DNA from 3 places in the Streptomyces sp. B5E4 genome. Region 1 is predicted to be linked to each of the others. Evidence: riboswitches for the same ligand, from Rfam matches in the RefSeq annotation. Region 1 holds a riboswitch; each other region holds the start of a gene.

Region 1 (10,087 bases):
GCGGGCGATCTGGTGGTTGAGCAGCCGGCCGCCGGGGCGCAGCAGCCGGTGGAGGCCGCGGGCGTATTCGCCGTAGCGCTGGGAGCCGACGTGCTCGGCCATGCCGATGGAGGAGATCGCGTCGTACGGGCCGTCCGCCGTCTCGCGGTAGTCCTGTACCCGGATCTCGATACGGTCGCCGAGTCCGGCCTCGGCCACCCGCTTGCGGGCGTACGCGGCCTGCTCGCCGGAGAGCGTGATGCCGACGGCGCGCACGCCGTACTCGCGCGCCGCATGCAGCACCATCGAGCCCCAGCCGCAGCCGACGTCGAGCAGCCGGTCGCCTTCCTGGAGGCCGAGCTTGCGGCAGACGAGGTCGAGCTTGGCGGCCTGGGCGGCCTCCAGGGTGCCGTCCTCGTGCCAGTAGGCGCAGGAGTAGACCATGGACGGGCCGAGGACGAGGGAGTAGAAGTCGTTGCCGACGTCGTAGTGGTGGCTGACGGCGGCCCTGTCGCGGCGCAGGGTGTGCAGGGCGCCGCGGCCCCTGTGCCGGCGCACCTCCTCGGGCGGCGGCGGGGGCGGGGGCAGCGGCCGGGAGAGGGCGAGGGCGCCGCGGGCGGCGGCGGCGAGGCGGGCCGGGCGGGGGCGGGGGGCGTCGGGGCCGCGCTCCCAGAGCAGGCCCGCGAGGCGGTCGAGGGCGGTGTACAGGTCGCCTTCGACGTCGAGTTCGCCGGCGACCCAGGCGCGGGCGAGCCCGAGTTCGCCGGGCCGCCACAGGATGCGGCGCAGGGCTCTGCGGTGGCGTACGACGAGGACGGGCGCGCCCTCGGGACCGGCTTCCGAGCCGTCCCAGGCGCGGATACGGATCGGCAGCGGGCCTTCGAGCAGCTCCTCCGCGAGGGCGGCGAGCCGGGGCGCGGCTCCGTGGGGCATGGCGCACCTCCGTGAGATGGGCAGGTGGTCGACGTGGGTGTCCGCCGTTGCTGGACTACACGTAAACACCAAGACCCACCCGGGGAAGTCCCGTTGCGCGCCGGGGCGCGGGTACCAGCCGAAAAGAGCAGTCAGGCGCCCTGCCCGGCGGACCGGGAGGGCGCCTGACCGGCGGGTACCACGGAGGTCAGGAGGCGCGGGCCTCCTCGCGGCTGCGCTCCTCGCGGCTGTCCTCGGCGGGCGGCAGGCCGGCGGCGCGGCGGGCCTGCTCCTTCTCCCGCGTCGCCTCCCCTTCGCGTACGGCCTGGTCGTGCTGGGCCCGGGCGGCGGCGGTGACCGGCGCGGCGGCCTCGTAGAACTCGTCCCGCGGCGATTCCATCGCACCCAGCGAGACCACCTCGCGCTTGAGGAAGACGCCGAGCGTCCAGTCCATGAAGACGCGGATCTTGCGGTTCCAGGTGGGTACGGCGAGGCCGTGGTAGCCGCGGTGCATGTACCAGGCGAGGCGGCCCTTGAACTTCAGGGACCGGCCGAACACGTTGATCATCGCGACGCCCTTGTGCAGGCCGAGCCCGGCGACGGCGCCCTTGTTCTTGTGCCGGTACTGGCGCTGCGGGAAGCCGCGCAGCTCCGCCACGACGTTGTCGCCGAGGAGCTTGGCCTGCCGCAGGGCGTGCTGGGCGTTCGGCGGGCACCAGGCGTTCTCGACGCCGGCGGCGCGGGCGGCGAGGTCGGGGATCTGGGCGTTGTCGCCGGCGGCCCAGATGTAGTCGGTGCCCTGGACCTGGAGGGTGGCGGCGGTGTCGACGTGCCCCTTGGGGCCCAGCGGCAGCCCGTACTCCTTCAGCACCGGGTGCGGCTTGACGCCGGCGGTCCAGACGATGGTGTGGGAGTCGACCTCCAGGCCGTTCTTGAGCACGACGCGGCCGTCGACGCACGACTCCAGGGAGGTGTCGAGGTAGACCTCGATACCGCGCTGCTGGAGGTGCTTCAGCCCCCACTTGCCGAGCGCCGGGCCGACCTCCGGGAGGATCTTGTCGGCGGCGTCGACGAGGACGAAGCGCATGTCCTCGCGCTTGATCGAGGGGTAGTACTTGGCGGCGTCACGCGCCAGGTCCTCGATCTCGCCTATCGTCTCGGCACCGGCGAACCCGCCGCCGACGAAGACGAAGGTGAGGGCCTTGCGCCGGGTGTCGGCGTCGTTGGTGGACTCCGCCTTGTCGAGCTGCTCCAGCACGTGGTTGCGGAGCCCGATGGCCTCCTCGACGCCCTTCATGCCGATGCCGTTCTCGGCGAGGCCGGGGATCGGGAAGGTGCGGGAGACGGCGCCGAGCGCGACGATCAGGTAGTCGAACGGCACCTCGTACGGCCCGCCGACGATGGGGGCGACGACCGCGACCTTGCGGTCCTGGTCGATGGAGGTGACCCGGCCGGTGAGCACCTCGGCGCCGGGAAGGACCTGGCGCAGCGGCACCACGACGTGCCGGGGGGAGATGCTGCCGGCGGCCGCCTCGGGGAGGAAGGGCTGGTACGTCATGTACGAGCGCGGGTCGACGACGGTGACCGACGCCTCCCCGTACCGCATCTTCTTCAGGATGCGGCGCGCCGCGTAAAGGCCGACGTAACCGCCGCCTACTACGAGGATCCTGGGACGCTCCGTAGTGCTCATGATTCGAGTATCCCCCCGGCACCGGAGGGGTGCTCGTGAGGGGGTTCACAAGCTCCACCCCCTCTACTGCTACACTTCGCCGCCGCACCTTGTGCGCTCCTCACGACTCCCGGGGCTTTTTTCGCTGACAGGCCGTTGAGCTGGCATTTCGGGGACGCGACGCACAGATGTCACTCTGACGCAAAGCGCCTGTCACACGCCGCGCGGGGCCGCGGAGTCCAGGATCCGAGCAAGAAGGCCAAATCCGCGCCGGAAGCATGTGAATAACTTCACGAACTTCTTTCCGCGCTCGGCTCCGTCACGTCCCCTCCGGGCTGTCCGGCACGAGTCGGCCCGTGAAACCGGCATCGCGCAGGCGCTCGCAGGCCGCGGCCACGTCGTCGGGGATGCACTGTTCGATCATGAACCCCTGCTGCGGGTAGATCATGAGCCGCTGCTGCGCCCCGGCCAGCATGTCGAGCACCAGGCGCGCGTCTCCGAGGGAGTCGACGTATCCGGTCAGGGTCATGGGGGTGGAGGCGCTGACCCACTCGACTTCGGGCCACAGCTTGCGTGCGGTCCCGTAGGCCCGTCGTTCCTCGTACGGCTTGCTGATCAGCAGGACGGACGACACAGGGACGCCTTGCTTTTCGAGCAGCGCACGGGAGAAGCGGATGTTCTCCCCCGTGTTCCGGGCCCGGGGATGCGCGTTACGGCAGGTCAGCGGCCTTGATCGGCTGAGGCGCACCGGTACGCGATGCCGTCCAGGATGTCGTGCTCGCTGACGATCACGTCGGGGGCGCCCGTGCGTTCCATGACCGACAGCAGGACCAGCGCCCCCGCGGCGATCACGTCGACGCGGCCCGGGTGCATGACCGGGATCGCGGCTCGCTCCTCGTGGGTCGCCCGGAGCAGGAAGTCGGTGATCTCGCGGATCCGGGCCACCGGGACGCGGGCGTGGTGCAGGGCCATCGTGTCGTAGGCGGGGAGGTCCATCGCGATGCCCGCGACCGTGGTGACCGAGCCGGCCAGGCCGACCAGCGTGGCGGTGTCGCGGAGCGGGACCGCGGCTTCCGCCGTGTCCAGGGCCGCGGCGACGTCCGCCTTCGCCGCCGCGATCTGCTCCGGCGTCGGGGGGTCGGCGAAGTGGTGGCGTTCGGTGAGGCGGACGCAGCCGATGTCGACCGAGCGGGCCGCCGCCACGTCGTCGGTGCCGGCGACGAACTCCGTCGAGCCGCCGCCGATGTCGACCACCAGGTACGGCCCCGGCACCCGGCCCGACAGCTCCTTCGTGGCGCCGGTGAAGGCCAGCGCGGCCTCCTCGTCGCCGGTGATGACCTCCGGGCGGACGCCGAGGATCTCCTCCACGCCGCGGGCGAAGTCCGCGCGGTTCTCCGCGTCGCGGGAGGCGGAGGTGGCGACGAAGCGGGTACGCACCGCGCCCAGCCGCTCGATGACCTCCGCGTACCGGCGGCAGGCCGCGAAGGTGCGCTCCAGCGCCTCGGGCGCCAGCCGGCCCGTACGGTCCACGCCCTGGCCGAGCCGGACGATCTCCATCCGGCGGTCCAGGTCCTTCAGTTCGCCAGAATCAGGGTCGACGTCCGCGACCAGCAGGCGGATCGAATTCGTACCGCAGTCCACGGCAGCCACTCGGGTCATGCCCCATCCTCCCCGGATTCCTCTGGCGTCACGCACGGGCCCTTGGCCCACCACTCCGGCAGCATCGCCAGCGCCTCGTCCCCCAGCGGGTTCACCCCGGGCCCGGCCGCCAGCGCGTGCGCGACCAGCACGTGCAGGCACTTCACCCGGTCCGGCATCCCGCCCGCGCTCGGGAAGCCGGACAGCTCGGCGATCGTGTCGCGGCGGGCGAGGTAGTCCTCGTGGGCCGCGCGGTAGGCCGCCGCCAGCTCCGGGTCCGTCGCCAGCCGGGCCGTCATCTCCTTCATCACGCCGTCCGCCTCCAGCGTGCCGATCGCGGAGTTCGCGCGCGGGCACGTCAGGTAGTACAGCGTCGGGAACGGCGTGCCGTCGGGCAGCCGCGGGGACGTCTCCACGACGTCCGGGTTGCCGCACGGGCAGCGGTGCGCCACGGCGCGCAGGCCGCGCGGGGCGCGGCCCAACTGCGCGGCCACGGCGGCGGCATCGGCCGGGGTGGCGGGGGTGTGCTCGGTGGGCGGCGGGGGCTTGTCCATCTCTCCTCGTTCAGCCGGGCGGTCGGCGTCCGGCATCCGGCGTGCGGCCGGCGTGCCGCGGCGGGCGGCGTTCGCGTACGTGACGCGCCTCAGCGACGGCCGTCCGCCGCGTCCAGGCCGTCCCACAGGTTCTCGTACCAGGGCCTGTCCACCGTCTCCCCCGCCTCGCCGGAGCGGGCGGAGCCGGTGCCGTCGCGCATCAGGTAGCCGGTCTCGCCGGGCAGGACGTAGTGCAGGTGCTCGCGGGCCTGCCGGCGCACGTACTCCGGGTCGTTCCAGCGGGACTTCTCGTCCCGCAGGTCCTCCACCCGCTGCTCGGCCTGCGCCTTCTCCCGCTCCAGCTCAGCGATCTCGGCGCGCTGCGCGATGTACTGGCGCAGCGGGTACGCCAGCGCCACCACCAGCGAGCAGACGACGAGCGCGAGCACCGCGGCCCGCCCCGTCAGCCGGCTGCGCCGCGCGGGGCGCGCGCGGTAGACGCGCTCCGAGACCCGGCTGACGGCCTGCTCGCCGAGCAGCTTGAGCCGGGTGGTGGTGGAGAAGCGATCCCTGGCCATGTGCGTCGCCTCCTCCCCGGGCGGCAAGCGGTGGTCGGCCCCGGTCGCACCTTACGCGGTGCGGCCGGGGCCGGATGCGTCCGACGCCGATGTCGTACGGGGTCGGTCCGTTCAGCCGTTCTTGTAGCGGGGGAAGGCGCTGCGGCCGGCGTACTCGGCGGCGTCGTCGAGGATCTCCTCGATGCGCAGGAGCTGGTTGTACTTGGCGACCCGCTCGGAGCGGGCGGGGGCGCCGGTCTTGATCTGGCCGCAGTTCGTGGCGACGGCCAGGTCGGCGATGGTGACGTCCTCGGTCTCGCCGGAGCGGTGGGACATCATGCACTTGAAGCCGTTGCGCTGGGCCAGCTCGACGGCGTCCAGGGTCTCGGTGAGCGAGCCGATCTGGTTGACCTTGACCAGCAGTGCGTTGGCCGAGCCCTCGTCGATGCCGCGCTGCAGCCGCTCGGGGTTGGTGACGAAGAGGTCGTCGCCGACGATCTGGACCTTGTCGCCGAGCCGCTCGGTCAGCACGTGCCAGCCGGCCCAGTCGTCCTCGAACAGCGGGTCCTCGATGGACACCAGCGGGTAGTCCGCGACGAGCTGCTCGTAGTACTCCGTCATCTCGGCGGCGGAACGGCCCTTGCCCTCGAAGACGTACACGCCGTCCTTGTAGAACTCCGAGGCGGCGACGTCGAGCGCGAGGGCGACGTCCTGGCCCGCGGTGTAGCCGGCCTTCTGGATCGCCTCGATGATGAGGTCCAGCGCGTCCCGGTTGGAGTCGAGGTTCGGCGCGAAGCCGCCCTCGTCGCCGAGGCCCGTGGACAGGCCGCGCTCCTTGAGGACGGCCTTGAGCTGGTGGTAGATCTCCGCGCCGCAGCGCACGGCCTCGGAGAACGACTCGGCGCCGATCGGCGCGATCATGAACTCCTGGATGTCGACGTTGGAGTCCGCGTGGCTGCCGCCGTTGAGGATGTTCATCATCGGCACGGGCAGCACGTGCGCGTTGGGGCCGCCGAGGTAGCGGAACAGCGGCAGGTCGGACGCCTCGGAGGCGGCGTGCGCGACGGCGAGGGAGACGCCGAGGATGGCGTTGGCGCCGAGGGAGGACTTGTCGGGGGTGGCGTCGAGGTCGAACATCGCCTGGTCGATGAGGCGCTGCTCGGTCGCGTCGTAGCCGACGAGCTCGGGGCCGATCTGCTCGATGACGGCGAGCACGGCCTTCTCGACGCCCTTCCCGCCGTAGCGGGCCTTGTCCCCGTCGCGCAGCTCCAGGGCCTCGAAGGCGCCGGTGGAGGCGCCGGACGGAACGGCAGCACGGCCGGTGCTGCCGTCGTCGAGGCCGACCTCGACCTCGACCGTGGGGTTGCCGCGGGAGTCGAGAATCTCTCGGGCTACGACGACGTCGATGGACGGCACGGTGTCTCCTTCGGAGGGATTCGCTACGGGTTCCGCCCTGAGCCTAGCCGCCCCGGGTGACGGCCCCGGCGCGTACCCGGCCGCATTCCGCGGTACGAGACGGTTCGGGCCCGGGGGCAGGGCGGCGGCCCGGGGGCAGGGCGGCGGCCCGGGAGCCGACGTCGTACGGCGTGGTCGTCCCGGCCCGCGCACCGGACGGGCCGGGACGGCCGCGCCGTACCGCCGTGGCGTGCCGGGCGGCAGGGGAGGCGGCGGTGCACACGGCGCGGGCGGGCCGGCCGGTTCGCGGCCCGGTGCGGCCCGCCCGCGCGCCGGACTAGCCCACCTTCAGCTTCTGGCCGGGCCGGATCAGGTCCGGGTCCTCGCCGACGACCGATTTGTTGTCCTCGTACAACTGCTGCCAGCTCTCCGCGCCGTGCCGCCGGGCGATGTCGTCGAGGCTGTCGCCCTCGCGGACCTCGTAGTAGAAGCCGCGGAAGACCGTGCGGGACTCCGGCTGCGTCTGCTCGCCGGCGCCGCGGGCCTCGGTGCCCTGCGGAGCCTCCTGCGGCGCCTGCTCCTGCGCCTGCGGGGCCGGCTGCGACTGGGTCTGCGGCTGGCTCTGCTGTTGCTGCTGCGGGGCGTCCTGGGGCGCCGGCGGGACGATCTGCCCGGCGGCCGGACTGCCCGCGGCCAGGCCCGCGCGTGGCCCGCAGTTGGGCCACGCCCCCGGGCCCTGCATGGACAGCAGCCGCTCCGCGACGGCGATCTGCTGCTGCTTCGTCGCCAGGTCGGCGCGCGGGGCGTAGCTGCGGCCGCCGGCGGCGGCCCAGCTCGTCTGGGAGAACTGGACGCCGCCGAAATAGCCGTTCCCCGTATTCGTCGCCCAATCTCCTCCGGACTCACAGGCGGCCACCCGTTCCCACGTATCGATCGGCGCCGCGACCGCGTTCTGGGCGCCGAGCACCGGCAGCCCGAACGCGGTTCCGGTGGCGCCCACGAGGACGGCCATGCGGGAGTGCGTGCCCAGGCGTGCCTGTGCGGCGGGACGGCGGTGCTTACCCGTTCCGGCAGGAAGAAGCATGATGCTCTTTTCTCACCGACGCCTGCGAGGTGAGCTGTCGGGTGCGGGCTGTGAGTGCCCGGCCGTACGTCATACGTGCGGCTTGACCCCAAGCCGCCGGTCCGCCTTCTCGTTGGACCGGAGCGGCACTTACCGTGGGTCCCCCGCTCCTGTCAGCGGTGCTTCATGCACAGGTGACCCGGGTGAACGCCGACAGGATTCGGCGTGAGGCGATCACCGGGACTCGCGTTGGCGAGCGATGTGACGGTAAGCACATAGGCGTGTGCGATTCAAAGACCTCGGAAAGCGCCACGCCCGGTTTACGTCCGTCAGGTAGCCCGGTCAGCCGATTACGTCAAATATGACTAATCCGCGCCGACTTTACCCGCCCGCTGTTCAGTTCCCGCGCAATTCGAGTTCCTGACCAGGCTTGATGGTGTCGGGGTCCTTACCCAGGGAGTTCTTGTTCCCGTCGTACAATTCGGACCATCCGCCCGACAGCGAATGCTCTCTGGCAATTTCCGAGAGGGTGTCACCCGGTCGGACGGTATAACTGCCGTCGCCCGCCGCGGCGTCGCCGCCCTGGCGGTCCTCGCCGCGCTTCTCCGTGTCGCCGGGGATCTCCGCGATCCACTCGCGGCCGGGTTCCGGCAGCTCGTTCGCGTTGGGCGACTGGGAGGCGCCGGGGGTCTCGACGGCCTCGCGCGGGCCCTCGGGGGCGCCGGGCGAGGACGGGGCTTCGGACGGGGTGGGGGTCGCGGAGGCGTCCGGGGCGCGGTGCCGGCCGGAGCCCTCGGCGGAGGGGGCGCCGTCGTCACGGCCGGTCGACTCGCCGGAGCCGCGGTCACGCTCGTCCGGGTCCTGGCCGCCGCGGTGCTTGCCGCCCTCGGTGGACTTCCGGGCGTCGCGGTCGCCGTCGTCCCCGCGGTCGTCCCCGTCCTCGCGGTCCGTACGCCGGTCCTCGTCCCGGCCGTGGGAGTCGTCGTCCGGGGCGGGGGCGGGGGTCGGCGGCGCCGTGGGCAGCAGCGGCAGCTCGGCGCCGGGGTCGACCTCCGGCACCCCGTCGTCGCCGTGCAGCCCGGCGTCCTGGGCGCACTCCGGCCACGCCTTGTCGGCACCCATGCCGGCGAGGATGCGCTCGGCGACCGTGATCTGCTGCGCGCGGCTGGCGAAGTCGGGCTGCGAGGCGAACTCCTCGCCCCCGTACTCCTGCCACATGTCCATCGTCAACTGCAGGCCGCCGTAGTACCCGTTGCCCTCGTCGGCACTCCACAGCCCGCCGCTCTCGCACTCGGCGACCCGGTCCCACGTGCCGGCGTCGGCGGCGCTCGCGCCGCTCGCGCCCAGCAGCGGCAGGGCGAGACCCGCCCCGGTCGCCCCGGCCGCGACGACGAACGCGGGGGCCTGGCGGGGACGTCGGTGGCGTCCGTTACCCGAGCGCATGCGAGTGCCTTTCGTTCCCTGTGTGTTCGAGCCAGTGGCCGAACTTAATACCGAACTACCTCCGATCACAAGTTGATCGCCTGATAGTCACGCGCAGATCACAGAGAACGGCCGAAGTGCACCGGCAGCGTCCGAAGGCCGCGCATGATGAGCCCGCCGCGCCACCGCAATTCGGACGTCTCGCCCGCCAGCCGCAGGTCGGGAAGGCGGCGCAGCAGGGTACCCAGGGCGGTCTGCGCCTCCAGACGGGCGAGGGGGGCGCCGAGGCAGTAGTGGATGCCGTGGCCGTAGCCCACGTGCTGATTGTCACGCCGCGACAGATCCAGGCTGTCGGGGTCGGCGAAGCGTGCCGGGTCGCGGTCGGCGGCGGCCAGCACGACGAGTACCGGATCGCCCACGGCGACGCGCTGCCCGCCGATCTCCAGCGGCTCGGTGGCGAACCGCCACGTCGCCATCTCCACCGGGCCGTCGTAGCGCAGCAGTTCCTCCACCGCGGAGGGCAGCAGCGCGGGATCCGCGGCCAGCCGGGCACGCTCGACGGGGTGGGTGAGGAGGGCGTACGTGCCGTTGCCGATCAGGTTGACGGTGGTCTCGAAGCCCGCGAACAGCAGGATGAACGCCATGGCGGCGGCCTCGTTCTCCGTCAGCTTCTCGCCCTCGTCGGAGGCGCGGATGAGGCCGGAGATCAGGTCGTCGTCCGCGGCGTCGCCCCCGCCGAGCGCCGCGCGCTTGCGGTGGATCAGCTCGGCGAGGTAGGCCCGCATCTTCTTCACCGCGCGGGCGACGCCGCCTCGCGGGCCCTTGCCGTGGTTACGGGGGTCCGGGGGGCGTCCCCCGGAGGAATGCAGCATCACGCCGGCCCAGTCGCGGAAGTCGTCCTGGTCCTCGGCCGGGACGC
Region 2 (10,087 bases), on a different contig from region 1:
TTCCCGCCCGGTGAGGCGAAATTCGTAGACGACCTGGGCGGCACCGGTCCCGCGGTCCTCATCAAGGAGCGGATTTGGGTCGCTCCCAAGGGCCCATTCGAGGCTGCCGACGCCGCTCTGTCCTCCCCTCGCATCAGCTCGGTGCGCAACGCCACCGCGGCCGACAGCCGAGGAGTTCCGGACGTGGTGTTCGTCGATGACTTTCTCCTCGACAAAGCCCCCGCCCGTGTGTCAACCATGCTCGTCGACTTTGACGAGGTGTAGCGGGACCGCCCCTTGCGCCCGGGCCCAAGGGGCGGCACGGCCGCTGCAGACGCGGACCTCCGAGGAATTCAGATGCTCGCGCCAAGATGACCGGCCAGGGAGCGGTGATCGAAACGGAGGGGAAGATGGGAGATCCGGTACTGCTGCAACGGTTCGCAGCCTGGCTCCAGCCCGGTCCGTTGGATGAGGACGCGGAGCGAAGTTCCTTCTTCAACGACGGCATCATCGTGCTGGACACAAACGTCCTGCTGAGCCTGTATGAGTACACCGAGACCTCCAGGAAAGAGGTGCTGTCGGCGCTTGAGCACACTGCTGGACGGCTGTGGATGCCCTACCAGGTCGGTCTTGAGTTCGTCCGCGGCCGCCGCAGCACTCTGGAGTCTCGCAAGAGGGCCCTCTCCGATGCCGCCTCAGAAGTCAACAAGAAGCTCATGGCAGCGCGCAAAGCGATCGTCGACGCCAAGAACGTCGTGTGCGCCCAGCTCGACAAGTATGCCAGGGCTCAGCAGGAGATAGCAGGGCTCGATGCACTCGTCGCGGGTTCAGACGTTGATGCCCACCTCGACGTGTACCGGCACGAGTTCAAACGCCACCTGGACATGCTCAAAGCAGACCACGGATTAGCACTAAGTTCCGCTGATGCGGAAGACCCTATCCTTGTGCACATCGCGAAACTCTACGGAGATGGCATCGGTCAGCAGCCGGAGGACAGCGTCGTGCGCGGACGTCTAGAGGAGGCCACCGCCTTCCGGTTCCCGAACAAGATCCCTCCCGGATTCTCTGACTCTGGCAAGGACACGCCGCTCAAGTCCGCTGGCGACTTCCTCCTCTGGGAAGAACTGGTCGAGCATGCCCGCAAGCTCCCGGCCGGCAGCCGCCGTGTGCTGTTTGTATCAAACGACAAGAAGGAGGACTGGTACGAGCAGGGCTCCGGCCCAAGCAGCTCCCGTCCGTGGCCCAGTCTTGTCGACGAGCTGAGACGGAGGGCACAGGCGGACTTGAGGGTCGAGACGCCACCGCACTTCTTCGGCGGCGTCAGAGAGTTCCTGGACGCCGAGCTCGCTGCGGATACGTACGCGGAGATCGAGCGGGTGTCAGAGTCATTTGAGGAGAAGGTCCCGGACACACCGCTGCTGGTAACGGAGGAAACAGCAGCTCACCTGGAACCGCCGGACGGGCTGGCGCTTGATGCATTCAATTCGGTGGGACTCGTCTCCTCGACCGTGCGTGTGGCTCTCGAGTCAGCGTCGCCGTCCCGTCGGTTGTTCCAGTGGTGGCTGATCGGGGTGACTGCTCAGCTCGGGCGGCGGTCTGTAGGAGAAACGGAGCCGTCTGTAGTTATTGCGACGGCCACGCGAAGCAGCGAGCCGCCTTCCCAGAACTGGGTACCCGGCACTGCCCTCCCGCCAGGTGAGTGGCTCCACCGGAACTCATCGTGGATCGCACCATGGTTCATGGACCTGTTGGACTCCATCCCGCAGGCTGACCGCGCTGTCTTGCGCCGACTGGCGGCGCAACAAGCAGAAAGCAATAGGCGCTCCCGAAGCTGACACCCCTCGTGAAGGAGGCGCTCCCACTGGGCACGATCCGCTGGATCAAGTCCGCTATAGGAACGGTGATGGCGGCGGCTGTGTCGAGTGGGCGCGCCGGCGGTTGCCGCCTCCGGCGTTGTTCCTGTGCGGGACAGCAAGGATCCCGATGGGCCTGCTCTCGCGTTCTCTGCCGCGGGGTGGCGGGCCTTCGTTGCGGGGGTTCGGGCCGGGGAGTTCGCCGAGCGCTTCTGACCTGCCCGAAGCTCTCTGGAGCCGGAGTTATCCACAGGGGGAAGCGGAGGGTGGGGATCCGGGAGAGGGTGGGGGCATGACGGGGGAACTTGGGTCGCTGGGTGCGTTGGCGGCGGGCAATGGTGGCGTGTTGGTTTGTGCCGAGGCTTTGGCGGCCGGATGGTCGTCCGGGGTGTTGGTGCGGCGGTTGCGGAAGGAGGGGTGGCGGAAGGTTCGGGCCGGGGTTTGGGTGGAGCCGGGGCGGGTTGATGATCTGCGGCTGCGGTTGCGGGTGGCGCAGGCCGGGCGGGCGGAGTTGGTCGTGAGCCACAGTGCGGCGGCTCATCTGCTCGGGGTCGAAGTGCTCGGGGTGCGGCCCGAGTTCACGCACGTGCGGGGGCGGGGACGGGCGCCCGAGGGGTGCGTGTTGCATCGGACCGCGGTGAGTGACGAGGAGATCGTCACCGTTGCCGGGCTGCGGGTGACCGACGCCGCGCGGACTTTGGTCGACCTGCTGCGTACGGCGGAGCGGGATGCGGCGCTGGTGGCCGTGGAGTCGGCGTTGACCCGGCGGCCGTTGGGGGCCGCTGGGGGATGGCCGCGGCGGTGGCGGGAGCAGGTGATCGATCTGCACGCGGTTTCCGAGGCCGTTGCCGGTATCGGGCAGCGGCGGGGGGTCGTCGCGGCGCGGCAGCGGCTGGCGCTCGTCGATCCGCGCTCCGAGTCGCCCGCGGAGACGGTCGCGCGGCTGCGGATGTACGACGCGGGGCTACGGCCGCTCAGCCAAGTGCCGTTCACCGCGTCCAACGGCCGGCGGATACGAGTGGACTTCTTCTTCCCGGTGGCCGGGCTCGTCGTGGAGATCGAGGGCTACGCCTTCCACGGCAGCCGGGCCGCTCATCTGGCCGACGTCGAGCGCTTCAACGACCTGGGGCGCTGTCCCGAGGTCCGGCGCATGCTGCGGTTCACCGCGGCCGACGTCTTCGAGCGGCCCCAGCGGATGCTCCACACGATCCGCGCCGCCCTGGGCGAGCTCGCCGCCGGGGACCCGCGTGGTGCCGCCGGCGCTGCTGCGGCTGCCACCGCGGCTGCCCACGCAGTTGCCGGTGCGGCTGCTCGTGCCGGTGCCGCCGCCAGCGCCGGCGCCTCCGACGCCGCTTCTGCCACCGCGGCTGCGTGAGGCGCCGCAGGGTTTCCCGGCGATGTCCGTGGTGCGTGGCAGGGTGGCCGCCATGGACGCCCATGTCAGGAACATCGTGCTCGACTGCGCCGACGCCCGCGAGCTTGCCGACTTCTATACGCAGTTGCTCGGCATGCGGGTCATTCGTGACGACTGGATGGTGATCGCCAAGGACGAAGACAGCTTTCCACGGCTGGCATTCGAGGAAGTCGCCGGCTACCGGCCGCCGCTCTGGCCCGACTTCGACCGCACCTATCCCCAGCAGATGCACCTCTGCTTCGGCGTCGACGACTCGACCGCCGCGGGCGAGCTGGCGCTGCGGCTCGGGGCCACGCGGCTCTCCGAAGCGGGTGGCAGTTGCCCGGTGTTCGCCGATCCCGCCGGGCATCCGTTCTGTCTCTGCGGGCCCGGGGAGTAGGCCCCGGGAAAAAGCCGACGGCCCTGGTGTCGGGGGGTCGGCCACCAGGGCCGCCGGCGGTCTCGGTGCGCGCACGGACGCCACGGGGGAAGGTGCGTACGGGCACGCCGGAGACGTGGGAAAGGGGTTATGGGGGCTTGCGGTCCGTGCGGCGGGCGCCCGTCCCGGCCGAGAAAGCCGGGGCACCGTGCCCGCCGCGTCGGTCAGACCGGGGCGCCGTTGTTGCGCAGCCAGGCGAGGGGGTCCACTGCGTCCCCCCCGCCGGGTCGTACCTCCAGGTGCAGGTGCGGGCCGGTGACGTTGCCCGTGGCGCCTACGCGCCCGATGACGTCTCCGGTCGTGACCTCACCCGAGGACTGGATGATGGAGGACAGATGGCAGTACCAGACCTCGGTGCCGTCCTCCAGCGTGAGGACGATGCGGTAGCCGTACGAGCCGGCCCAGCCGGCCTCGGTGATCGTGCCGCCGTGCACGGCCTTGACCGGCGTGCCGGTGGAGGCGGCGAAGTCCTGGCCCGTGTGGCCCGCGGCCCACATGTCGCCGGACTCGCCGAACGTCGAGGTGAGCGTGTAGTTGGCGACCGGGGCGACGTAGCTGGCGGCGAGCTTGGCGAGGCGCTCCTCCTCCGCCTTGCGGCGGGCCTCCTCCTCCGCCTTGCGGCGGCGCTCCTCCTCCAGTTGGCGCTGGCGCTCCTCTTCCTGCGCCTTCGCCTCGGCGGCCTCGTCGGCCGCCTGCTGGGCGGCCTCGGCCTGGGCGGCCGCGCGGGCAGAGGCGTCGGCCTCCGCCTGCTGCTGCTCCGCCTGCTGCAGGATGCGCGCCCGCAGGGCCTCGCCGGAGTCGGCGGGCTGGGTCGCGGTGTCGGTGTCGCCGGCGTAGCTGACCTGGGTGAGCGGCGCCGTGGTGACGACCGTGTCGGAGGCGGGCTCTTCCTCGCTCGGTATCAGGTCGCCGACGCCCGGCAGGCTCTCCGCGTCCGGAAGTTGGGCGCTTATCCGGTTCGCAACGGTGTCGACCTGGTCGGGCATGGATATCGCGACCGGCGGCTTCTCCTGCGCGGTGGCGATGCTGCCCGCGCCGACGGCGGCGAAGACGCCGACGCCGAGTACGGCGCCGCTGCGCGCCATGCTGCCGCCGCGCTGCCGGGGGAGGCGCCGACGGCCGCGAGAGGGAAGGTCGTCCTCGGGGAGGACTTCGTCGACCGGCTCTTCGGCGGCGTAACCGGTCGGCGCATACCCCTCGGGGGCGTAGCCGCCGGACGCATTGCCGTCGTAGCCGTAATCGTCATAGCCATGGCCGTAGCCAGGCCCAGACCTGTAGGACGCCACGAAGGCGTACTCCTTTCCTTCCTTCTCGCCTACCGGGTTAGCTGACGGGTTCGGAGCAGGAAGGTCTCCTACGGGCCGCCTCCTGGCGGAGGTTGGCCCGATTCACCCCAAGGTGGTGGTTCCCCGGTTCCCTAGGTGTTGCCGTTGCTGCAGTTGTGACGCGTGCGGGATTCGGCGACGGCGCACGGTGCCGCCTCTTACGACGGCAGTGACGACCGCGCTGCGTTACCGCACGCTAGCGGACGACGGCGTTCGATTCCAAGTCGTTCCCGTTATTCAGTTGTGCTTCACCGCGGACGATCCGGGCATGTACCAGCGGAAACGGACAAGTTGACGGGCTGATTACGCGCGGTGAGGTCCGGTCGTTAGCTGATCGTGCATCAGTTGTTATGCGGAGGGGCGCTATTCCACTACGGAGCGTGAAGGGGCGAGGGCGGGTCCGACGGCTCTCCGAACGGTGTACGAGAGCGGGCGAGGGCGAACAGCGCCATGTCGTCCGCGACCATTCCGCCCGTATAGCGGGTCACGTCGTCCAGGAGGCTGTCCAGCAGTTCGTGCGGTCCGTCGAAGACCAGGCCGTCCAGCCGCGTCAGCGGGTCGTAGAAGACGCCCGCCTTGTTCCGCGCCTCGGTCACGCCGTCCGTGAACAGGACGAGGGCCGTTCCCGGCGGGAACGCCACTTCCAGCAGTTCGTCCGGCCACGTGCCCAGCTCGCCCATGCCCAGCGGCAGCGCGTGCTCGTGCGGGTGCAGCGTGCGCGCCGCGCCGTCCGGCCCCAGCAGCACGGGCGCCGGATGGCCGCGGTTCAGCAGCCGTAGCGCGCCGCCCTCGCGGTCGACCTCCGCCAGCACCGCGGTCGTGAACCCCTCCACCCGGTCGAGGCCGCTGCGCCCCGTCTCCTGGCGCTGCAGCGCGCGTTCCAGCCGCCGCGCCACCCCGGCGAGCCCCGCCTCCTCCTCGGCCGCCTCCCGGAAGGCGCCGATGACGACGGCCACGGACTCCACCGCCTCCAGCCCCTTGCCGCGTACGTCGCCGATGATGCAGCGCACGCCGTACGGGCCCTCCTGCACGGCGTAGAGGTCGCCGCCGATACGGGCGTCGGCGTCGGCGGCCTGGTAGCGGGCGGCGACCCGCAGGGTGCCGAAGCCGTCCGGCGGGTTCGGCAGCACGGCGCGCTGCGCGGCGACGGCGACGTGGCGGGAGGACGTCAGCCGGCGGTAGTTGCGCTGGATGAGGACGTTGATGCCGATCGCCAGGCCACCGAGCACGGCCTGCGACACCATCTGGGTGATCGCACCGGGGGCCGTGGCGGTGCCGTTGAGGACCTCAAGTGCGACATACACGACAAGGGTGGAGACGGCGACCGCCACAGTGCCGCGCAGGGTCAGCAGCGCGGCGGCGAGCAGCGGGGTGGTTTCGAAGACCGGCGACGACCTGAGCCCCTGCGGCGTGAACCAGAAGAACAGCGTCCCAGCGACGATCAGCCCGGCGGGCAGCCACCGCAGCGCCCACTGGACGTGCCCCTCGCCCCCGCCGGTCACCTCGGAGCGGCGGAGCCGGCCCGACGTGTCCAGCGCGCCGCTGCCCGCGCGGTAGGCGCGCCCGTTGCCATAGTGGCCGCGCCCTTCCCGGTACGGGCCGCGCCCTTCCCGGTACGGGCCGCGCCCTTCCCGGTACGGGCCGTGGCCCTCGTGATCCGGCTCACCGCCGTCCTGTCCGCCGCGCCCGCCCGCGTCCCGTTCCGCGCCCTGCGTGCCGTCCTCCCGCACCGGCTGCACCTGCTCTCTCTTGCGCTGCCGTTCCTGCGCTGTCCTCCCTGCGGCCGACACGCGGACCCTCACCGTCGTCCCTCAGGGTTTCGTGCCCTGGGAGGGCCGGCGACCGCGGGGGGCCAGGCGGGTGACAAGCAGCCTTACAGCGAGGGTCGCGGGCAGACAGTCGCAGGAGACGCGAGCCGGCGGACCGCAGCCAGAGGGTACAGCCGAGCGGGCACACCGCCGGCCGGAACCGGCGCGCGCCGGTTCCGCGCGCCCCGGCGGGCGTCGTCAGGCGAGCCGTACCGGGAAGGACTCCAGGTCGTTCTGCGTCATCACCGGCAGGTTCCGCAGCTCCCCCAGCGGCACCGCCGCCCGCAGCTCCGGGAACCGGGCGAAGAGCGCCGGCAGCGCCACCGCCGCCTCCAGCCGCGACAGCGCCGCGCCGGGGCAGATGTGCGGCCCGTGCCCGAAGGTCATGTGCCGGATCGGCGTCGGCCGCCCCACGTCGAAGGCGTCCGCGTCCGCCCCGTGGTGCCCGGCGTCGCGCCCGATCGCGCGGTACGAGATGACGACGCCCTCGCCCTTCTCGATCACCGTGCCGGCGATCTCGATGTCCTCCGTCGCGAACCGCATCAGCAGATGGGTCACGGGCGGGTCGTACCGCAGCGCCTCCTCGATGGCCGTCTCCCACGTCACCTTGCCCTCGCGGATCATGCCGAGTTGACCGGGATCGGTCAGCAGCCCGCGCACGGTGGTGAGCAGGAGCGTGATCGTGGTCTCGTGCCCGGCGGCGATCATCGACTTCAGGTTGCCGACGACCTCTTCCTCGGTCAGCGGCTCACCTCCCTCGTCGGCGAGGATCAGCGCGCTCGTGAGGTCGTCGGCGGGGGCCGCGGTCTTCTCCCGCACCATGTCGGTGAACACGCGGTCGAGTTCCGCCATCACCGCGAGCCGTTCGTCCTGCGGCGTGAGCATGGAGAAGAAGGCTTTCCACAGCCGCATCTGCCGCGGTATCTCCGATTCCGGGACGCCCATGAGCGCGCACACCACCCGCATCGGCAGCGGCTGCGCGAAGACCTCCTTGAGGTCGACCACCCCGTCGCCCTCGGCCGCCGCGGACTCCAGGGAGTCCAGCAGCTCGGCCGTCACCCGCTCGACCACCGGCCGCAGCGCGTCGAGCCGCCGCGGCGTGATGGCCTGCGCCGTCTTGGCGCGCAGCCGCCGGTGCTCGGCGCCGTCGACCGTGAACAGCGACCGGCCCGGGTTGACCATCCCGATCAGCGGCCACTCCGCCGTGACCTCGCCCGTCTGCCACAGCCGCCAGGCGCCGATGTCCTTGACGAGCCGGGCGTCGGTGAGCAGTTGCCGCGCCTCGGCGTGCCGCGTGACGGTCCACGCGGGCGCGCCGAGCAGTTCGATCCGGGTGAGCGGCGGGGCGGCGCACAACTGCGCGGTCTCGCCCGCGAGGTCGCGTACGAGAGGGTCGATGGCCAGCGGCCCGGGGAGGGCCCCGGAGCCGGTCGGGGCGGCGGCGGAGCCGGCGGCATGCGGGCAGTTCACGGACGGCCTCCTGCAGCGCGTACGGGGGTGAAGGTGACCGGCAGGGCGGTCATGCCGCGCAGGAACGCGGACGGCCGCCGCACCAGCGTCCGGGCCGGCACGGACAGGTCCAGGTCGGGCAGCCGGTCGAGGAGTACCTCAAGGCCCGTCCGGGCGATGATCTCTGCGATCTCCTGGGCCGGGAAGGGGCAGCGGAAGTCGCCGTAGCTGAAGGCGAAGTGGGCGCTGTTGCCCGCCTGCGCGGGTACGCCGGCGCTCCCGTATCCGCCGCCGGGGCCGCCCAGGGCCTGCTGGATCTGCGGGTCGTCGTTGGCGGCGGCGAGGCCGAGGAGCAGCAGGTCGCCCGCGCCGACGGGGCAGCCGCCGAGCTGGGTGTCGCGGGCGGCCCAGCGGCCGACGAGGATCTGCGTCGGGGTGTCCTCCCACAGCACCTCGTTCATCGCCTGGCCGACGCTGTGCCGCCCGCCGCCGAGGGCGGCGGCGAAGCGGTCGTCGGTGAGCATGAGGCGGACGGAGTTGCCGATCCAGTCGGCGGTGGGCAGGAAGCCGGCGGCGGTGGTGTCCTTGAGGTCGAGCATGACCTCTTCGTCGGTGAAGTGCATGGGGTCGGCGAGCATCCGCGAGGCGACGTCCTGGCCGGGCGCGAGCCGCTTCTCGGCGACCAGTCGCGTCATGTGCTCGACGAACGTCTCGTACGCCTTGAGCGCCCCGGGGCCGCCGTCCGCCAGTTCGTTGAGGACCTGGGCGAGCTGCCGTCCCTGGGCGTCGGGGAAGCCGATGAGCCGGGCGAGGACGAGCACGGGCAGGGGGACGGCGTAGTCGCCGACGAGTTCGGCGCTGCCGCGGGAGCAGAAGGAGTCGATGAGCCGGTCGGCGAGTTGCTCGCAGTGCCGGCGCAGGTCGAAGGGGTCGACGCTCTCCAGCGCGGCGCCGACCATGACGGCGTGCCTGCGGTGGTCGGCGGCGGAGGCGGTGAAGTGGATGGACGGCATGACCTGGCCGACCATCGGCAGCAGCGGCCAGTCGGGCGGGATCTTCTCCCACTGGTTCCACAGGCCGCGATCGCGCGCGAAGAGGTCGGGGTCGGAGGTGACCTGGTGCAGTTCGCGGTAGCCGATGACGAGCCAGGCGGGGATGTCGCCGGGGAGTTCGACGGGGACGACGGGGCCGTGGTCGCGGCGCATCTCGCGGTAGAGGTCGCGGGGGTCGGTGTGGAAGCGGGGACCGCTGAGGGGTACGGCCCCGGCGGCGCCGGCGTGCGCGGGGCAGCCGGCGGGGGGTGTGTCGGCACCGGGGGGCGCGTTCGCGCCGAGGGGCGCGTCGGCGTCGGCGGGCGCGGGCCCGCCGGCCGGCTCACCCGGCGCGGCACCCGGCGCACCCGGCCCGGCCGACGGCGCACCCGGCGCACCCGGCGCCAGGGCCTCGTCCAGCGCGCCCGTACGCGGTGCCGACGGGCTGCTGCTCCCCTCATGTGCGGCCTGGTCCTCGGGAGTCGGGGTCATGTCGCGGTCTCCGGTGCGGTGGGAACGGTGGCTGCGGCGGTGGCCGGGGCGCCGGCGGTCGCGCTGGCGGCGAGGCGCTGCAGGTGCTCGACCAGGGCGATCAGCACGCCCTTGCTGGACTCGCGGGATCGCGCGTCGCAGTCGACCAGCGGGACGTGCGGGTCGAGGTCGAGCGCTTCGCGCACTTCGGCGCTGGTGTACGGCGGGCCGCCGAAGTCGTTGCGGGCGACGATGAACGGCGTGCCGTGGTGCTCCAGCCGGTCGATGGCGTACCAGGAGTCGGCGAGCCTGCGGTGGTCGACGAGGACGATCGCGCCG
Region 3 (10,087 bases), on a different contig from region 1:
CGCCGTGGATTCCTCAGGGCCGCCGCCGGTACCGCCGCCGTCGCCGCGGGCGCCGGAGCCTTCACGGCCCCCGCCGCCGCCCAGGCGGGCGGCCCCGGCGGCCTGATCCCCCGGGGCCGTATCGGCCTGCAGCTCTACAGCGTCCGCGACCAGATCCAGCAGCGCGGCTTCACGCCCGTGCTGACCGAGCTGGCCGCGATCGGCTACAAGCACATCGAGTTCGCCGGCTACACCTCGCCGGCCGAGCCGGACATGACCGTCCCCAAGCTCCGCAAGCTGCTCGACGACAACGGCCTGCACGCCGGCGGCGCCCACCTCGGGCTCGACGCGCTGCTCAACGCCGGCACCCGCGAGCGGGAGTTCGAGAACGCCGCCGCGCTCGGCATGGACTACGTCGGCACCGCCAGCGACTTCCCCGGCCGTACGGCGGCGGAGATCCAGGCCGGCGCCGACCGCTTCAACGAGTCCGGCGAGGTGGCCCGGGGCTACGGGCTCAAGGTCTACCAGCACAACCACACCAACGAGTTCGGCCCGGTCACCGACCGGCCGGGCAAGCGGCGCCACGACCTCTTCCTGAGCGGCACCGACCCGCGGTACGTCTTCCTGGAGCTGGACATCCTCTGGGCGTTCGGCGCCTCGGTCCGCTTCCGCGACCAGCTCGGCGAGTTCGACCCGCTGGACTACGTCAACGCCGCCCCGCAGCGCTACATCGCCTTCCACGTCAAGGACGGCGTGCGGGACCCGGCGCTGACGAACCAGTACCGCGACGTCGTCTTCGGCCAGGGCGAGCTGGACTTCCGCCGCTTCTTCAGCGGGCTGCGGGCGCCGGGGCTGCCGCTGTACTTCTGGGAGCAGGACCGCGGTCCGCAGGAGCCGCAGGGCTCGATCTGGGCGGCCGAGACCAGCTACGACGCGATGGTGGCGCTGCGCGGCCGGGACTGCTGAACCCCGTCACCGCAGACTGGAGACCACCCGTACGAAGGGCACGATCCGCGGGACCCGCGCCGCCGGCGGCGGCGCGGCCCGCGGTTCCTCATTCCCGCGGCGGGCCGGCCGCGGGTTCCTCCCCCGCAACCGAAACAAGGAGGTGCCCGCCGGCCGGGCCGCCGCGGGTGCTCAGGCGGCGTCGCTGCGGCCCGCGGCCGCCCAGGCGACGTCGCAGGACCAGGCGGGCTCGACGCCCGTACTCCGGCAGACCACCAGGAACAGCGGGATCGGCGGCGTGTACGGCACCCCGTCGGCCGGCCGGTGGACCAGCCGGGGTACGGCCGCCGGCCCGCCGGTGCCGGCGGCCGCCCCCGAGATATCGGCGCCCGGGGCGTAGTGCACGCTCCGCGGCCACTGCAGGCCGAGGTCGGAGCCGGCCGGCACGATCCACCACCACCGGCTACCGTCGGCGAAGACGCAGCCCACGCGCGAAAGCCGGGCCATCACGTCGTAGCCGATGCGCTGCGGCACGCCGACCGCGTCACAGCCGAGGGATGAGGCGCCCGCGCCCGGCACGGCCAGCCGGAGCCGGCCGCCGGGCTCGGTGCGCATCATCCGGCCGCCCGCTCACCGGCCGCGGGGCCGGCCCCCGTACGGGCGGCGGAAGCGCGCGGCGCGGCGGCCCCCCCGGCCGCCGGCACCTCGCGCTGCAGCTCCGCCCAGACCACCAGGCCCGGGCCGGGCCGCGCGTCGTATGCCCCCCAGCTACTGCTGACCGCGGTGACGAGCAGGAGCCCCCGACCCTGCTCGTCCGCGGACGACCGCTGCACCCGCAGGCTTCCCGGCTCGACACCTTGATCGGTGACGGCCAGCCGCAGGCGGTCGGCGCTGCAGCGCAGTTCGCACCCTATGCGCCGACTCCCCGTATGCAGCAGTGCGTTGGTCACCAGTTCCGAGAGGACGAGGGTGGCACTGTCACCCACCTCGCCCTCCACCCCCCAGCGGTGCAGTTGCTCGCGGGCCAGCCGGCGGGCGACCGTAACGGCGTCCGCCTGACCTGGCACCTCGAAACCGCACCGCACCGCATCGACCCCCGAACGGGATCCCGGCAAGCCGGGATCCTGTGTCACGACCCCCGTGTAATGCGGCTGTGTGGACTGGCTCACATCCCAAACTATGGCCCTGGCGCGGCCACTTGGCAACCCCCACTGTGAATTTTTCAGAGTTACTGTTGCACTGTGTTCGCCAAGCCCCGGGCGTGGCACACTGCTTGAGGCAGTTCCGACAGGGAGGTATGGCGTGAGCGAACCGCGGTCCGCGCCGACCGTGGGGCAGGTCGTGCTCGGCAAAAGGCTCCAGGAGCTGCGCGAGCGGGCCGGGCTCAAGCGGGAGGAAGCCGCCAGGACACTGCGCGTCGCCCCCGCCACCGTGCGCCGGATGGAGACCGCCGAGGTCGCGCTGAAGGTGCCGTACGTGCAACTGCTGTTGCAGGCGTACGGCATCGACCAGGAGGAGATCGACTCCTTCGTCTCGCTGACCGAGGAGGCCAACGAGCCCGGCTGGTGGCAGCACTTCCACGACATCCTGCCCGACTGGTTCAGCATGTACGTGAGCCTGGAGGGCGCCGCGTCGCTCATCAGGTCGTACGAGCCGCACTTCGTGCCCGGTCTGATGCAGACCGAGGACTACGCGCGGCACGTGCTGAAGGTCGGCTCCCTCGGCCGGGTCGCGCCCGCGGAGATCGAGCGGCACGTCGCGCTGCGCATGGAGCGTCAGGAGCTGCTCACCCGCGAGCACGCACCCCGGTTCTGGGCCATCGTGGACGAAACGGTCCTGCGCCGGCCGGTGGGCGACGGCGAGGTGATGCGCGCGCAGGTCGACCGGCTCCTCGACATCGCGTCCCTGCCCAACGTCACGCTCCAGATGGCGGAGTTCCGCACCGGCCACCATCCGGGCACGTACAGCCCCTTCGTCCTCTTCCGGTTCGCCATGCCCGAGCTGCCGGACATGATCTACACCGAGTACCTCACCGGCGCCGTCTACCTCGACGGCCGGCACGAGGTGGCCACACACCTCGCCGCCCTGGACCACATGGCGGCCCAGGCGGCGACGGCAAAACGCACGAAGGAAATCCTCCGGGACTTCCGCAAGGAGCTGTGAATGGAACGCATTTACAACGGCATGCCGGCGGCGGACCTCGGCACCGAGGGCTGGCACAAGCCGTGGAGCGGCGGCAACGGCGGCAACTGCGTCGAGGCCATGAAGCTGCGGGACGGGCGGATCGCGGTACGGCACTCGGCGCACCCCGACGGTCCCGCCCTCATCTACACCCCCGGTGAGATGGACGCGTTCATCGAGGGCGCCAAGGCGGGCAAGGCCGACTTCCTGCTCTCGCGGAGCCTCGCATGACCGCGCCCGGCGCGGTGCCCGCGCACCTGCAGCCGCGCCGCCCGGTCCACTCGCCGTCCGGTCAGGACGGCGAGCCCATCCCGGCGAACGGGGGTGTGGCCCACGTGCACTGACATGGGCCACCGGCCGGGAGCACAGAGAGGGAGGGGACACCCCGGGGGGGTCCCCTCCCTCGGCGTTTGCCGGGGTACGGACGCGCAACACCGCCCCGGGGCACGGCAGATGAAATTCCAGAAATCATGAACCGTGGGTGTCCGCACCGCTGCCTTCCGCGACGTATGGGCGTACGGTATGCCCCCGATGGCCCTCGTCAGCCACCCGGGGAGGCCCGCGATGAGCGCATCTCCACCCCCGCCTGCCGACGCCGCCACGCGGCCGGTCCAGGTCGGAGTGCTGCTCCCCCGGCTGCTGGACGAGCCCGCGGACTGGCTCGCGGAGTGCGCGGCGTACGAGGCCGCGGGCGCCGACGCGCTGTGGCTGGACGGCGGCCCCGACCCGGCGCACGACGTGCTGGCGCTCGCCGCCGCCCTGGCCGCCGCCACCGGCCGGGCGCGGCTGGTCGTCGCGCTGCCCGTCAGCGTCCCGCAGGCCGCGCTGCTGGCCCGGGCGCTGGCCACCGTCGTGCTGCTCAGCGGCGGCCGGCTCGCGCTCGCCGCCGACTCCCGGCGGTGCGCCGAACTCGGCGCCGTCGCCCCGGCGGTGCCCGCCTTCCGCCGGCTCGCGCCCGCCGGTCCCGGCTACGAGGAGCCGGGCGCGGGGCGCTGGACCCCGGTGGCGGCACCCGCCGGTCCCGACGCCTGGCGGACCGCCCTCGCCGGCGCCGCGGAGCGCGGGGTGCACGGTCTCGTCGTCCCCGCGGGGCAGCCTCTGTTGGAGGAGTTGCGACTCGGCGTACATGCCGAACGTCACACGCGCCACAGCCGCCCCACGCGTGCGCGCGTCACCACGGAGCGTCAGAGCATGCGTCGATCCTCGTGATCCTCTTGTGATCTGCCGTTCGATCTCCTAGTGTCCGAGACGTTCGCAGACGCGAGCACCGCGCTCCGGTACGCCGAATCCTGCCCGTCGGAGCCCGGATCCGTCGTCCCCACAGCCGTTCGGGCAGGAGCGGGGGAACCACTTCTCCGTCGGCCGGAGCACGGTGGCAGGACCGCACCGCACTCCCCGACTCGGGGTGAAGCCGCACAGCACGACGCGGCCGGGCAACTCCAGCCCGAACCCGACAGCTCACCTCGCAGGCGTCGGAGAAAGAGCGAGCCACCATGGCCGGAACCGGCACCCGGCGCGCGCCCAAGTCGCGCTCCACCCGCCGTTATGCCGCCGCCGCGGGGGTGGGCATAGCCCTGCCCGTCGCCGGCGGAATCGCGGCGACCGCCGCCCACGCCTATACGGTCGAGAAGGGCGACACCCTCTCGGAGATCGCCGAGGACAACGGCTTCGGGCCCGACTGGCAGAAGCTGTACGAGGCCAACAAGGAAGCCGTCGGCGACAACCCCCACCTGATCCTCCCGGGCCAGGAGCTGGACCTCGGGGACGAGAAGGCCGGGAGCAAGCCCGCCGAGGCCGACCAGACCGCCGCCAAGACCGAGCAGAAGCAGCAGCGTTACGTCGAGCACACCGTCGGCGCCGGCGAGACGCTGGCGAAGATAGCCGCGAAGTACGACGTGCCCGGCGGCTGGCAGCGGGTGTACGTCGACAACGAGAAGGCGATCGGCGACAACCCGGCCGCGCTGAAGGTCGGCACCGAACTGCGCGTCGACACCCAGGGCGGCAAGGTCGACACGTCCATCGACCCGAACGGCTCGTCGTCCTCCGGGAGCTCCGGCGGCGCCACCGAGGCGTCGCAGGCGAGCGTCCCGACCACCGAGTCCGGCATCCAGGCCGCGGCCCGGGAGATCGTGCCCGCCGACCAGTTCACCTGCTTCAGCAACATCGTGGAGCGGGAGAGCGGCTGGGACCACACCGCGACGAACCCCAGCTCCGGCGCGTACGGCCTGATGCAGGCGCTGCCGGGCGACAAGATGGCCTCGGCCGGCGCCGACTGGCGCACCAACCCGGTCACCCAGATCGAGTGGGGCCTGGACTACATGAACGAACGCTACGGCAGCCCGTGCGGTGCCTGGGAGTTCTGGCAGGCCAACAACTGGTACTGATTCCGGGGGGCCCGGGCCCGCGGAAAGTCTGCTGCCGCCCCGTCGCGTGGATCTCCGCGCGGCGGGGCGCGTGCGTCGTACGGGCTACGCCCCGGCCGCCCGGTCCGTGACCGACGGCGCGGGCTCGGGGCCGGGTGCCGGCGGAGGGACGGCGGACAGCTCGGCCAGGTCCCGGGCCGCCTGCGCCAGGAGCCGGTGCATCGCCGCCTCCGCGGCGTGCGGGTCCCGGGCCCGTATCGCCGTCAGCACGGCGCGGTGGCCCGGCACGGGATCCCGCGGGTGGTGTCCCGGGCCGTGCACCAGGCGGTCGCGGGCGGCCAGTCCGCTGGCGAGGACCTGATCCATGCGCTCCAGCAGCTCGTTGTGCGAGGCGGCCAGCAGGGCGCGGTGGAACGCGAGGTCCGCCGCGACGGCCTCGGCCGCGCCGTCCCGCGCCCCGGCCATCGCCGTGAGCGCCGCCTCCAGCGCCGCCAGGTCCGCCGCGGTGCGCCGCACCGCGGCCAGCCGGACAGCCGCCGGCTCGACGATGCCGCGCACCTCGTCCAGGTCGCGCAGCAGCGGGGAGGCGGCCCGCGCGGCGGCGCCCTCGCCCTGCTGCCGGCCCGCGGTCTCGAAGCGCCAGCGCAGCACGTCGGCGTCGAGGAGGTGCCAGTCGGCGCGCGGCCGGACGAAGGTGCCGCGCTTCTGCCGGGCGTCGACCATGCCCTTGGCCGCCAGCACCTTCAGCGACTCGCGCAACGCGGTGAGGCTGACCCCCAGTTCGGCCTGGAGCGCGGCGAGATCGAGGGTGGCGCCCTCGGCGATCTCACCCCCCAGTACGCGGTGCGCGAGGGTCTCCACCGTCTGCCCGTGCACCCCGCGGCGCGCGTAACCCGCCATGGCCGCTCGCTCCTCCCTCACGTCCCGTGCGCCCCGCCGTCCCCCGCGGCGCCCCCGCTCAGGCCGATGACTTTACGACGCTCCAGCCCCCGTCCACGACCAGGCTCGCGCCGGTGACGTAGGACGCCTCGGGCGCGGCGAGGAAGGCGACCGCGGCGGCCACCTCCTCCGGCGCACCCAGCCGCCCCGCGGCGGTCTGCGCCGCGCTGGCCCTGCGGTCCTCCTCGGGGACGCGGTCCCAGAGCCGGGTGAGCACGGGCCCCGGCAGCACGGTGTTCACCCGCACCGACGGGCCGTACTCGACGGCCAGTTGGCCGGCCAGCGACAGCAGCCCGCCCTTGGCGGCGGCGTACGCGGGGTGGCCGGGGATGCCGTGCCTGGCGTGCACGGACGAGACCAGCACCGCGGCGCCGGGGGCACCCTGCTGCGCACGCAGCCCCGGCAGGCAGGCGCGGAAGCCGAGGAACGCGGCCGTCAGCCCGACATCGACCTGGCGCCGCCAGGACGCGGGCGTCGTCTCGTGCGCGGGGGCGACGTCGACGGCGACGGCGTTGGAGACGAGGACGCCGACGGGCCCGAAGTCCCCGGCCGCGGCCAGGATCCGCGCCCAGCCGTCCTCCTCGGCCACGTCCGCGACGACGGCCGCCGCCGTGCCGCCCGCGGCGCGGATCTCCGCGGCCGTGGCCTCCGCCCGGTCGCCGTCGATGTCGGCGACGACGACGGCGGCGCCCTCGGCGGCGAGCCGGCGGGCGGTGGCCGCGCCGATGCCGGCGGCGGCTCCGGTGACGACGGCGGTGCGGCCCGCGAACCGGTCGGTGTGCGGAAGTCGCCTGGCTCCGGCTGCTGTCACGAGGTCACGCTCCGGGTGTTGACGGATCTGCCGCGGCACTTCTACCTTGCCCGCAAGGTTAATTCGTAATTTAAGAATTGAGCAAGAGGGGCGGAGGCAGCGTGGGGCGCATCCACTTCGGCGGCGACTACAACCCCGAGCACTGGCCGGAGGAGGTCAGGGCCGAGGACATCCGGCTGATGAAGGAGGCCGGGGTCTCCATGGTCACGGCCGGGATCTTCTCCTGGGCGCTGGTCGAACCGCGGCCCGGCGCGTACGACTTCGAGTGGTTCGGCCGCGTGCTGGACGACCTGCACGGCGCGGGCATCCGCGTCTGCCTGGCGACCATGACCGCCTCCCCGCCGCCGTGGCTGACCGACCGGCACCCCGAGATGCTGCCGCAGGACGCCGACGGCATCCGCAAGTGGCCCGGCTCGCGCCAGCACTTCTGCCCCTCCAGCCCGGTCTACCGCGAGCACGCCGTGGGCCTGGTCACCGAGCTGGCCACCCGCTACGGCACCCACCCCGCCCTGGACAGCTGGCACATCGGCAACGAGTACGGCTGCTCCAACCCCCGGTGCTACTGCGACGTCTCCGCCGCCGACTTCCGCCGCTGGCTGCGCGAGCGCTACGGCACCGTCGAGGCGCTGAACACCGCCTGGGCCACCACCTTCTGGTCGCAGCGCTACGGCACCTTCGAGGAGGTGCTCCCGCCGCGCACCAGCCCCACCCACCCCAACCCGGCCCAGGTGCTGGACTACGCCCGCTTCTGCGACGACGCGCTGCTGCAGTGCTACCTCGCCGAGAAGGCGGCGCTGCGCCGGATCACCCCCGACGTGCCCGTCACCACCAACCACATGCCGCTGCACAAGCCCGTCGACCCGTACGCCTGGGCCGCGCACGAGGACGTCCAGGCGCTGGACTTCTACCAGGACCCGTACGACCCCGAGACCCACATCGGTGCGGCCCTCGCCTTCGACGTGACCCGCTCGGCGGGCGGCGGGCGCCCGTGGATGCTGATGGAGCAGGCGCCCAGCGCCGTCAACTGGCGGGCCCGCAACAGCCCCAAGCCGCCCGGCACGATGCGGCTGTGGAGCTGGCAGGCGGTCGCGCAGGGCGCGGACGCGGTGCTGTACTTCCAGTGGCGGGCGACCCCCGGCGGCGCCGAGAAGTTCCACTCGGCGATGGTGCCGCACGCCGGTACCGACACCCGGATCTTCCGCGAGGTGCGCGCGCTGGGCCGGGAACTGGCCGCCGTGCCGCAGCTCGCGGGCGCGCGCTCGCGCCCGGAGGTGGCGCTGCTCGCGGACTGGCACAGCTGGTGGGCGCTGGAGCAGGGCTCGCACCCGTCGGCGGACCTGGACTTCGCCGAGACGCTGCGCCGGCACTACCGGCCGTTCTTCGAGGCGGGCGTGGAGTGCGACGTGGTGCCGCCGGACCGCGACCTGTCCGCGTACCGCCTCGTGGTGGTGCCGAACCTGTATCTGATGAGCACGGAGACGGGTGCCCGGCTGACGGAGTTCGTCCGGGCCGGGGGGCATCTGCTCGTCTCGTACTTCACCGGCATCTCCGACGACTGCGACCGCGTCCACCTCGGCGGCTACCCGGCGCCGCTGCGCGAGGTGCTGGGACTGCGCGTGGAGGAGTTCTGGCCGCTGGCCGAGGGGCAGCGCCTGCCGCTGACCGGGGCACTGACCGGCAGCGGAGACCTGTGGTCCGAGGCGATCGACCTCGAAGGCGCGGAGGAGGTCGCGGCGTTCGGCGCGGGTGAGCTGGCCGGGCGGCCGGCGCTCACCAGGCACGCGTACGGGGACGGAGTCGCCTGGTACGCCGGCACCCGGCTGCCGGCGGCACAGATGCGCGGCCTGGTGGACCGGGTGCGCGCCGGGGCCGGGGTGGCGCCGGTGCTGCCGGGGCTGCCGGCGGGCGTCCAGGCCACCGTGCGCGAGGGCGCGGACGGGCGGTTCCTCTTCCTGCTCAACCACGGCGCCGGTACGGCGACCGTGACCCTGCCGGAGCCGATGCCCGTGCTCGCCGGCGACGGCGCGGACCCCGCGGCCGGCCCGGTCGCCTCCGTCGACCTGCCCGCCCGGGGGGTCGTGATTTTCCGGTCCTGAGGAGCGCACTGACAAGGAGGTCGGATGCCCACCCGAAGGAAGATCCTGGCGTGGGGCGCGGCGGCGGCCGCCGCGCCCGCACTGGCGGGCTGCGGCGAGAAGGTCGGCGCGGCCCGTACGACCACGGCGACCAGGCGCGGGCCGGGGCAGAAGGTCACGCTGACCTTCTGGACCTGGGTGCCGCTGCAGAAGGCCGTGGCGCTGTGGAACGAGCAGAATCCGGACGTGCGGGTCGACGTGCAGATGGTGCCGGCCAACACCTCCGGCGGCTACCAGAAGATGCACTCCTCCCTCACCGCGGGCGATCCGCCCGACCTGGCGCAGGTGGAGTACTACGCGCTGCCCGAGTTCATGCTCGTGAACGGCCTGACGGACCTGAGCGAGTACGGCGCCGACGAGCTGAAGGGCGCGTACACCGACTGGCAGTGGCAGCAGGGGGTGTTCGCGGGAAGGACCTACGCGATCCCCCAGGCGTCCGGCCCGATGGGGCTGTTCTACCGCCAGGACCTCTTCGACAAGTGGGACATCGAGGTCCCGGCCACATGGGACGAATTCCGGGCCGCGGCGGTGAAGATCAAGAAGCGCGGCTCCCTCATCACCGCCTTCCCGCCCGCCAACGCCCAGTGGTTCGCCGCCTTCCCCTGGCAGCGCGGCGCCCACTGGGTGACCACCGAGGGCGACACCTGGGTGGTCGACCTCGCGGGTCCCGAGTCGCTTGAGGTCGCCGACTTCTGGGACGGGATGCTCACCGACGGGCTCGTGGCGCCCGTCCA

The links. Region 1 has a riboswitch for cyclic di-AMP ahead of ABGA99_RS29255 (transglycosylase family protein). Riboswitches for the same ligand answer to the same signal wherever they lie in the genome.
Region 2: it holds a riboswitch for cyclic di-AMP, as region 1 does, so the genes downstream of both, ABGA99_RS34035 (M23 family metallopeptidase) here and ABGA99_RS29255 (transglycosylase family protein) in region 1, are expected to answer to the same signal.
Region 3: it holds a riboswitch for cyclic di-AMP, as region 1 does, so the genes downstream of both, ABGA99_RS25620 (LysM peptidoglycan-binding domain-containing protein) here and ABGA99_RS29255 (transglycosylase family protein) in region 1, are expected to answer to the same signal.

What each region holds. Positions count from the first base shown of each region.
Region 1 is NZ_JBDPMI010000030.1:15,360-25,446, reverse strand. It holds gene ABGA99_RS29290 (cyclopropane-fatty-acyl-phospholipid synthase family protein) at 1-912, opposite strand, end outside; gene ABGA99_RS29285 (NAD(P)/FAD-dependent oxidoreductase) at 1,100-2,581, opposite strand; partial or broken gene ABGA99_RS29280 (YdcF family protein) at 2,880-3,263, opposite strand; gene ABGA99_RS29275 (Ppx/GppA phosphatase family protein) at 3,281-4,219, opposite strand; gene ABGA99_RS29270 (DUF501 domain-containing protein) at 4,216-4,752, opposite strand; gene ABGA99_RS29265 (septum formation initiator family protein) at 4,842-5,309, opposite strand; gene eno (phosphopyruvate hydratase) at 5,421-6,704, opposite strand; gene ABGA99_RS29255 (transglycosylase family protein) at 7,021-7,695, opposite strand; cyclic di-AMP (ydaO/yuaA leader) riboswitch at 7,772-7,982, opposite strand; gene ABGA99_RS29250 (transglycosylase family protein) at 8,143-9,189, opposite strand; gene ABGA99_RS29245 (cytochrome P450) at 9,288-10,087, opposite strand, start outside.
Region 2 is NZ_JBDPMI010000044.1:6,992-17,078, reverse strand. It holds gene ABGA99_RS34060 (DEAD/DEAH box helicase) at 1-264, shown strand, start outside; gene ABGA99_RS34055 (PIN-like domain-containing protein) at 369-1,814, shown strand; partial or broken gene ABGA99_RS34050 (DUF397 domain-containing protein) at 1,859-2,048, shown strand; gene ABGA99_RS34045 (hypothetical protein) at 2,470-3,207, shown strand; gene ABGA99_RS34040 (VOC family protein) at 3,260-3,625, shown strand; gene ABGA99_RS34035 (M23 family metallopeptidase) at 3,829-4,950, opposite strand; cyclic di-AMP (ydaO/yuaA leader) riboswitch at 4,962-5,137, opposite strand; gene ABGA99_RS34030 (PP2C family protein-serine/threonine phosphatase) at 5,361-6,779, opposite strand; gene ABGA99_RS34025 (cytochrome P450) at 6,996-8,267, opposite strand; gene ABGA99_RS34020 (cytochrome P450) at 8,264-9,769, opposite strand; gene ABGA99_RS34015 (ATP/GTP-binding protein) at 9,766-10,087, opposite strand, start outside.
Region 3 is NZ_JBDPMI010000023.1:36,318-46,404, forward strand. It holds gene ABGA99_RS25590 (sugar phosphate isomerase/epimerase) at 1-945, shown strand, start outside; gene ABGA99_RS25595 (hypothetical protein) at 1,117-1,542, opposite strand; gene ABGA99_RS25600 (ATP-binding protein) at 1,539-1,991, opposite strand; gene ABGA99_RS25605 (helix-turn-helix transcriptional regulator) at 2,227-3,087, shown strand; gene ABGA99_RS25610 (DUF397 domain-containing protein) at 3,088-3,336, shown strand; gene ABGA99_RS25615 (hypothetical protein) at 3,670-4,314, shown strand; cyclic di-AMP (ydaO/yuaA leader) riboswitch at 4,418-4,592, shown strand; gene ABGA99_RS25620 (LysM peptidoglycan-binding domain-containing protein) at 4,599-5,489, shown strand; gene ABGA99_RS25625 (FCD domain-containing protein) at 5,574-6,368, opposite strand; gene ABGA99_RS25630 (SDR family oxidoreductase) at 6,427-7,218, opposite strand; gene ABGA99_RS25635 (beta-galactosidase) at 7,320-9,314, shown strand; gene ABGA99_RS25640 (extracellular solute-binding protein) at 9,339-10,087, shown strand, end outside.